Regions from separate parts of the Paenibacillus sp. OK060 genome, predicted to be linked through region 1. Evidence: riboswitches for the same ligand, from Rfam matches in the RefSeq annotation. Region 1 holds a riboswitch; the other holds the start of a gene.
The links. A riboswitch is a leader RNA that binds a small molecule or an ion and turns the genes downstream of it on or off. The one in region 1 is predicted to bind thiamine pyrophosphate.
Positions count from the first base shown of each region.

Region 2: another riboswitch for thiamine pyrophosphate. It lies ahead of BLS14_RS09155 (thiamine phosphate synthase); the one in region 1 lies ahead of BLS14_RS15305 (ECF transporter S component).

Region 1 is NZ_FNFR01000004.1:15,437-20,077, forward strand. Features, by position in the region: gene BLS14_RS15295 (radical SAM/SPASM domain-containing protein) at 1-139, shown strand, start outside; gene BLS14_RS15300 (pectate lyase) at 505-1,173, shown strand; TPP riboswitch at 1,487-1,597, shown strand; gene BLS14_RS15305 (ECF transporter S component) at 1,839-2,432, shown strand; partial or broken gene BLS14_RS33565 (ATP-binding cassette domain-containing protein) at 2,523-2,873, shown strand; gene BLS14_RS15310 (ATP-binding cassette domain-containing protein) at 2,895-3,941, shown strand; gene BLS14_RS15315 (energy-coupling factor transporter transmembrane component T family protein) at 3,916-4,641, shown strand, end outside.
Region 2 is NZ_FNFR01000002.1:649,608-654,248, forward strand. Features, by position in the region: gene BLS14_RS09140 (thiazole synthase) at 1-546, opposite strand, end outside; gene thiS (sulfur carrier protein ThiS) at 550-753, opposite strand; gene thiO (glycine oxidase ThiO) at 750-1,979, opposite strand; gene BLS14_RS09155 (thiamine phosphate synthase) at 1,984-2,601, opposite strand; TPP riboswitch at 2,893-3,002, opposite strand; gene BLS14_RS09160 (ABC-F family ATP-binding cassette domain-containing protein) at 3,136-4,641, opposite strand, start outside.

The sequences.
Region 1 (4,641 bases):
GGGCAACGTTCATGAAAAATCGTTCTCGGAGATTGTGGATGGTGAACGAGCCAACAATCTGTTCTATGGTTTCTCCAAACGGGAAGCCGTGGAGGAATTATGTCGGAAGTGCGGATATCGTCAGCGGTTCGGCGCTTAAAGCGTAATTTAATAAATAAAATGAGATTCAAAATAATAGAGATCACGTTGTCTGGAAACAGATGAGGTGGTCTTTCGTTTTTTCTAGAACGATAAAGGAGCATATCGCCATAGATTACAAGTTGTAAAAGAAGCATACCCGAAGTTGAGATCGGCACATTACACAATGGAGTACGATGCAAAAAATGCCGAGAACACAGGCATAATGCTATCATTTCTATATCTAAGCTAATGATTATTATCGTAACATCCCTTTTTTGGTAGGATCAGGGTAGGTTCCGAGCCGGAGGTGCACCTCTGATCGGTTCCTTGAGGACAAGCTTATGCTTGTACGCCAATTCATCAGAATAAGGGAGGATTTAAGTTATGAAAAAAATGTTGACGTTGCTGCTGTCTGCGGGTCTGGTCGCTTCATTATTCGGTGCAATTCCAGCTTTTGCTGCACCTGCTGTTGTAAACTCAACGATTATTGTAGCCAAGGGAGAAACTTTTGATGGCAAAGGCCAAACGTATGTAGCCAACCCTTCCACCCTGGGAGATGGATCTCAAGCGGAAGATCAGAAGCCGGTATTTCGGTTGGAGGCAGGCGCCACGCTCAAAAATGTGATTATCGGTTCACCTGCAGCTGACGGTGTTCATTGTTACGGTAACTGCACAATTTCAAATGTGATTTGGGAGGATGTCGGTGAGGACGCTCTGACTCTGAAATTAGCCGGAACGGTTAACATCACTGGTGGTGCAGCTTACAAGGCCTATGATAAAGTATTTCAAATGAATGCAGCCGGAACGATTAACATTAAAAATTTCCGTGCAGACGATATTGGCAAGCTGGTACGTCAGAATGGCGGAACAACCTTCGCCGTGAACATGACGCTCGACAACTCAGACATTTCCAATGTCAAAGATTCTATTATGCGTACGGACAGCAGTACATCGCAAGGGAAAATTACAAATACCCGTTACTCCAAAGTACCGACCTTGTTTAAAGGCTTTGCATCGGGCAAAACAAGTCAATCCGGGAATACTCAATATTAAAACAGAGCTTACCGGTTCTCAATAATTTTCCTCTAAAGGATATGAAGCATAACAATTAAAGGGGATGTCCTCATGAATATGACGGGGACATCCCTTGTTCGCGTTATCTTGGTCTAATGAACCTGGCACACATTATTCGCTCTCATTTGCACCTTTCTGAGATGTAACGAATTACAGAGACGTTATTTCTTGAAGCAGAGGTATATGACGCATAAATGAGACATATAGTTAATCACTCTTTCTTCTAGTTTAAACTGATTTTTTCTTATCGGGATTGTCACAAATACCCATGTGTTGTACAGTAGAAGCAATGAAATAAGTGAACCGGGTGCTCAATGAAGTTGGGCTGAGAGAGCGGCCTTGTGCTGCTGACCGTATATCTGATCTGGGTAATGCCAGCGTAGAGAACATGAATTTGCGATGAGCAATGGTAAGTGATAAGGGATAGAACATAAATGTCAGCGTTTCTTGGTTGCAACGGGATTTCTCTGATGTGACGGGGATGGTGTCGTTTGTTTTCTTCTTTCTCTATATCTGCCTAATGCGTTGCATCGTGAGAATTGTAAACTGTGCGTATGGCCTGCCTGTGAACCGGGGAGGCTTTTTTTGTTTGTTTTATTGTTTTTTTTATAAATCTAGGGAAACAGAGGAAGGAAGTAGAGAACATGTCAACAGCAGTAGGCAGCAACAGATTGAAGTTAACCGATATTTTGGTAACAATTGTGATTGCGGTAGTCTTTGGGGTGATCTACAAAATATGGGGACCTACATATGATCTGATGAAGCCATTCGGCGTTCATGCGGAGCAGATGATTTACGGCATGTGGTTCATGGCGGGCACCTTTGCCTTTGTAATTATTCGCAAGCCGGGTGTAGCCATTCTGGCCGAAGTTGCGGCATCAACGGTGAGTGCTTTTCTAGGTAGTGAGTGGGGCATGTCGACACTGGTGTATGGGCTGCTGCAAGGGCTGGGTGCAGAGATCTTCTTCGCCGCATTTCTGTATCGGAAAAGCAATCTGTTCGTTACCTGCCTTGCGGCTATTGGTGCAGCAGCGGCTTCGCTTGTACTCGATTATCAGTATGGGTACATTGATTCCCTCACGGCTTGGAACTACACGCTGTTTATCGGATTCCGCTTCATTGGAAGTATTCTGATTGCGGGTGTATTCACCTATTATCTCGCCAAAGCGCTGGAGCTTACAGGTGTAACACGATCCCTTAGACCGGTGTCGAAGCAGGATTATGAGGCGCTGGACTAGATGAATGAAGTGGAGAATGTGCAAGCGGTAGGTGTTACGAATCTAAGATGTAAGTTCCCGGGAGAGAAGGCCTTGGTGTTCCAAGGCTTGTCTCTCTCTGTGCGTCAAGGGGAGAAAGTGTTGTTGCTTGGACCAAGCGGCTCTGGCAAATCAACCTTGTTGCAAATTCTGAGTGGTCTGATTCCGCGATCTGTGGAGATTCCGATGAAATGTGATGACATTCAGGTGCCTGAGCAGCCCGGTATTGTTTTTCAAGATCCGGATACCCAGTTCTGTATGTCATATACGGATGAAGAGATTGCATTTGTACTGGAAAACCGGAATATTCCACGCGAGCAGATGCCTGCTCTTATCCATCGATATCTGGAACAGGTGGGGTTATGCTTTGAACATAACCGAACACTCATTCAATCCATGTCACAGGGGATGAAGCAGCGTCTTGCGATGGCTTCGATTCTGGCTATGGAGCCAGACGTACTCTTTTTGGATGAACCAACGGCACTGTTGGATGATGAAGGAACCTCTCAGGTGTGGGATACGGTGAAACAGATTGCACAGGACAAAACACTCATTATCGTGGAACATAAAATTAATGAAATTGTCGAGTGGGTAGACCGAATCATCGTATTGTCGCCTGAAGGAAAGATTGTGTCAGATGGCCCGGCGAATCAGGTATTTACAGATGAGCGGAATATGCTCAGGGAATACGGAATCTGGTATCCAGGAGTTTGGGAAGAGCGAGGGCAGACGAAAGCACAGACGTTGGTCACAGGAGAGTTTATTCGTTATGGGGCAACAGAAACTGAAAGTATGGATAACAAGGAGGAGCGAGCTTCTGCGCAGCCCCAACCAGCCCTGGAAATGCAGCAATTCACCGGATGGCGCGGAAAAACACCTTTCATTCAGGTGGAACAGGCCAAGGTATGGCACGGAGATTGGGTGGGGATTGTCGGGGCTAACGGGGCAGGTAAAAGTTCGTTATTGCTATCCATAATGAATATTCTAAAAACGACAGGTCATTATGTTGTGGAAGGACAATCGGCCGGAAAAACCGAGCAGCTTGCAGATCACATTGCCTTTGTATTCCAGAATCCTGAATTTCAATTCGTGACCAATACAGTCCGGGATGAAGTGGGATTCTCCTTGCTGAGCGGCAAGTTAACTGCCGAAGAAAGAGTTATCAAAACCGATAATATGCTGGAGCAATTCGGACTGAGTGAGCTGTCCGGCAGGCATCCATACCAATTGTCGATGGGACAGAAACGACGACTGAGTGTAGCATCAGCTCTGGTACGGGAACAGCGTATTTTGTTACTGGATGAACCTACCTTTGGACAGGATGCGCGGAATACTTTTGCCATGTTATCACAGCTGGAATGGCTGCGGCGTGAAGGGACCGCCATTGTGATGGTTACACATGACCGTGAAATCGTGAAGCGTTATTGCACCCGGATCTGGACGGTGCATGAGGGGAGGTTAACGGATGCAGCTCTCGTTTCCTCATCGTGAGACTTGGCTTCACGCGGTGAATCCGGGGTTGAAAATGATTTTCCTGACATTGCTGTTTGTCTTCGTCATCCTTATTCACAACCTGAATGTAATGGCTAATGTGGCAGTTGTCATGCTGTTACTGCTGGGCTGGACAGGTCACGCATGGCCCAGATTATTGCTGTATGCATCTCCGTTCATTCTGGTATTTATATCAACTTCCACAGGTATGATCATGTTTGGTAAAGGGGAGACCACCTGGTTTCAGTGGGGATTGATTCATATTACCGAAGAGAGCTTCTACCGCGGGTTGCACCTAGGATTTCGTTCCCTAAGTATGGCGGCAGCTGGATTGTTGTTCGGTCTGACGACCAAGCCTGTCCGTCTCTTTTATTCCCTCATGCAGCAGTGGAGGCTCCCACCCAAGTATGCCTATAGTTTTCTGGCGGCTATGCGTATGATTCCGATTTTGCTGGATGAATTCCAGACGCTGCGTTATGCCATCCGCATTCGGGGAACGAGGCAGCATGGTTCCCGCTGGAATGTATACGGCATACTGAAACGATATGCAATTCCACTACTTGCCCAGAGTATTCGCCGTGCGCAACGTATGGCGGTGGCGATGGAAGCAAAAGGATTCAAGGAAGGCGGGAGCCGGACCTATTACATTCAGATCGGGTATTCCCGAGCGGATGTATGGTTTATGGGGTATTTTATCATC
Region 2 (4,641 bases), on a different contig from region 1:
ATCCACAATAACAGGAACGACGGCTTGTTCAATAATAATCTCCAGATTATAGGGATTAATAATTCCTCTCCCTGCCCCTATGGGTGAAGCCCCAGGCATAACAGCATGTACGCCGAGTAGTTGCAATCGCTTGGCCAGAATAACATCGTCTGAGATATAAGGCAGTACCGTAAAGCCCTTTTCAAGCAAGATCTCGCAAGCTTTATAGGTTTCAATTGGGTCAGGAAGTAATGTGATTCCATCGCCGATAACTTCTACTTTTATCATATCACAAAGTCCTGAAGCCCGAGCTAGTTCAGCGATTCGCACAGCTTCCTCTGCTGTTGCAGCACCCGCTGTATTGGGAAGCAGGGTATACCTTTTCAAGTCCAGTGTGTCCAGAAAGTGCTGTTTGTTCCGATCTTCCAGATTCAAACGCCGAACCGCGAACGTTAATACATCCGTACCTGAAGCCTCAACCGCCTGACTCTGCACTTCCAAGTCCGAAAATTTGCCTGTACCCAGCAGCAATCTAGATTCAAACGTATAATTTCCAATCCTCAGCATAATTCAACCGCCTCCCACAAAATGTACAATTTCAATTCGGTCTCCGTCTCTTAACGCCGTCGTTTCATGATATTCCCGCGTTAAAATTTGACGATTCAATTCAACCACGACGGTTTTTACTTGCAAATTAAATGAATGGAGCAATTTGTCTACACGATTTAAGCTATCTTCAATTTGCATGGTTTGTCCGTTGACAATGATGTTCACTGCAACATCTCCTTTATGTTCAAACGTTCTGGACAAAGGTCCTGAATCCCCAGTTCTTCCGAAGTTTTGCCACAAATCAAGTCAGCCATGAGGCTGCCTGTAATCGCACTAAGCAATATGCCGTTACGATAATGTCCAAAAGCAGCGAATAAACCCGGTACACTATCACAAGCCCCCACATAGGGCAATCCATCTGGAGTCGAAGGACGGACACCAGCCCACGCTCGGATAAAATGTGCTTCCTTCATGCCAGGTACCCAGTTTGTTGCAGCTGCAAGCAGCTTCTGAATGCCTTGTACCGAAACTTTCATGTCTGTTCTTCCAGGAAGGCTTGTTGCACCGATCCATACTTCTCCATTGGCTTTGGGAACAATATATATATCCTCTGCATACACCGTTTTGTCTGGCCTGTACCCGGCATGGTGGGGAGAAAACTGCACGGCTGCAATCTCCCCCTTTACTGGTAAAACAGGCGATTTCAGACCCACATGTCTCATCAATTCTTCACCATGTAACCCTGTAGCAATAATGACATTTCTCGATGTCATCGTTCCTATTGAAGTCTCGATCCCTTGCACTCCATTCACATCAGTATGCAAACGGACATCCTGTACACCTTCCATCACCCTTGCACCCATGGCTTGAGCAGATCTGACATAAGCCTGCGTTAAGTTGACAGGAAGAACCTCGCTCTCGGAAGGTCTGTAATATGCTCCATACGTATCCCTGTTTAACCATGATGCTTCCTGCTGGACAGCGACACGATCCCACCAAATATGTTCTGTAGATAAGGTAGACGATCGATTATTTTTGTAACTGTTGACTTCACTGTATGAACGAAAAGGAGTAATAAAGCCATGCTGTTGCAGCCCCATTTCCACTCCGCTAAGCGAACTTATCCGTTCCTTCTGCTCATGAAGCAAAGCTCTGCTCTGCCTTGCAAGCTTTGCCATTACAGCATGAGTGAATTCCTCACTATCAGCAGCAAGCATGCCTGCGGCTGCACAGGAAGTTCCCCCAGCGAGCCGCGCCCGCTCAACCAGAAGAACGTCATGGCCTCGAGTAGCGAGTTCACATGCGATGGCACAACCGATAACTCCTCCACCTACAATAATGGTTTCTGCATGAAGCTTGCCTCGAACTTCCGCTCCAACTTTACTTCCCGAAACTATTCCTGGATGATAGCCTGAACGATTCCTGCTTCGACTTCTTGCTTCCTCTCTCAAGATCTCATCTCCTTGGTTCGGCGTACTTGTCTGAATCCGTGATCGCCTGTCGCAATGAAGCGGCAGCTAGTTCCGGCTTATCGGTCGTCCAAATCGTAGAAATCACAGCGGCTCCTCTAGCACCAGCAGTTCGAATGGCAGCAATATTTTCAGGTCTTATCCCGCCAATCGCGATCACGGGAATCGAAACATTAGAGCATACCTCAGCCAACGCACTTAGCCCTCTGGGTTCGCAATTCGGTTTACTATTTGAAGCATAGACATGCCCATAAAAGAGATAATCCGCTCCCTGTTTTTCTGCAACTTTTGCTTCTTCCAGAGAATGAACCGATATGCCTACGCGCAGCCGATCGACTGTCCTCAACTCATCCTTATCATAGCTGTGAATAACTGCTTGACCCCAATGCACACCACCAATTGAAGCATGTTGATCCAGCTGATCTGAGCCATTCATAATGATTCGGTCAGATGGAACACCTTGTGTTTTTAGACCTTGCGCCCAATACATCTGTTCTTCAAGGGTCAGCTTTTTTTCCCGAATGTGGATATAATCGACCCACCGCCATATACCCTTAGCAATATTCAGAAAAGAGCCCAAGTCTCCTGTACCTGGTGAAACCACATGCAGTTCGAATGATCTTGTTATTACATGTTCGTGGAAGATTACCGTCCTATTCGCCCTCCTCTTGCATGATTTAAGCTGATATACAACAACAAAAAAGCCACTCCCGTAGGGGAGTGGCCACGAATTTAAAATTCATGGATCAACTGAATGACTGTCGCATGCAATTACACTATACATAACGCATAACAACTATAGAAACCATCCATAGTCGCAACGCTGTATACATAGAACTGCATGATTCATCTTGCAGGCCATATCGCAAAGTCAACGATAAAGCTCTTTGTCATTAGCTGAAACGCGCCACTTCCCTACGCTGGTATGATCCAGATCAGGTACAAAGGGTCCGGAATCGCATTCTTCCATCTCAGCCGCATCGTGCGGCCCCCCTAGTGTTCATATGAAGCTGTAGCCTATGTTACCATAGACACCTTTTTTTGTCACCGTACATTTCCATGAATTACGTTGTTCACCATTGCTGAAATCATGTAGTTAACGAAGTTGCTGTTTCTGGTGCGAAGAATTTCGTAGAAACTATTGTTTGTCGGACCAAGCTTCAACATCCCACGTTTTGGTTACCCAACCTTCATAAAATTCAGGTTCATGGGATACGAGCAGCACGGTACCCTTGAATTCCTGCAGGGCACGTTTCAGCTCTGCTTTTGCGGTTACATCCAAATGGTTTGTGGGCTCATCGAACAAAATCCAGTTACTTTCACGCATCAGAAGCTTACATAAACGAACCTTGGCTTGTTCACCACCACTAAGTGCGTTAAGCGGGCGGGTGATATGCTCATTTTTTAATCCACAACGTGCGAGATGGCCCCGGACTTCATTCTGTGTCAGATGAGAAAACTCATTCCACACATCTTCGATCGGGGTAATATTACCTGCACGTACTTCCTGTTCGAAATAAGCTGTTTCCAGATAGTCCCCCAAGAAAGTCTTACCGCTAATTGGTGGGATTTTCCCCAAGATCGTCTTGAGCAGTGTGGATTTACCTACACCGTTACATCCAACAATGGCAATTTTCTCGCCACGCTCAATCGTCATCGTCATTTTAGGCAATAATGCATATGAATATCCGATTTCAAAATCAATACCCTCAAAGACGGTTTTACTACTCGCCCGGGCATCCTTGAATTTGAATGTGGGTTTGGCCGCTTCGTCTGGACGATCAATCCGTTCAATCTTGCCGAGCTGCTTCTCACGGCTCTTGGCACGACCGGAAGTGGAAGCGCGGGCTTTGTTCCGCTGAATGAAATCTTCCTGCTTCTTGATAAACTCCTGCTGTTTCTCATAAGCATCAATATGTTGCGCCTTATTCATGTCGGCCATTTCAAGGAATTTGTTATAGTTCGCTGCATAACGCGTCAACTTGGCAAATTCCAGATGATAAATAACGTTAACGACCTCATTCATAAACTCTGTATCATGCGAAATCAGAATAAACGCATACGGGTAATCCTTCAGGTAACGCGTCAGCCATTCAATGTGTTCCACATCGAGATAGTTCGTCGGCTCATCCAACAAAAGAGCTGTGGGTTTCTCCAGTAAAAGCTTGGCAAGCAATACCTTCGTACGCTGACCACCACTAAGCGCGGCCACATCACGATCTAGACCGATGGCGGACAATCCAAGTCCATTCGCCATCTCTTCCACTTTCACATCGATCAGATAAAAATCACCTTGCTCCAATTGCTCTTGAATGTCACCCATTTCTTCCAGCAACAATTCGAGCTTGTCCGGATCGGCGTCTGCCATCTGATCCGTAATAGACATCATTTCTTTTTCCAACTCAAGCAAGGGCAGGAACGCATCCTTAAGCACATCACGAATCGTTTTTCCAGGCGTGAGCTTGGTATGCTGATCCAGATATCCATAACGAACTTTGGGGGTCCATTCGACCTTCCCTTCGTCCTTTAACAATTTCCCGGTAAGAATGTTCATCAGTGTGGACTTACCCACACCATTTGCACCAACAAGACCTACACGCTCTCCGGCAAGTAAACGAAAAGATACATTTTTAAATAACGTGCG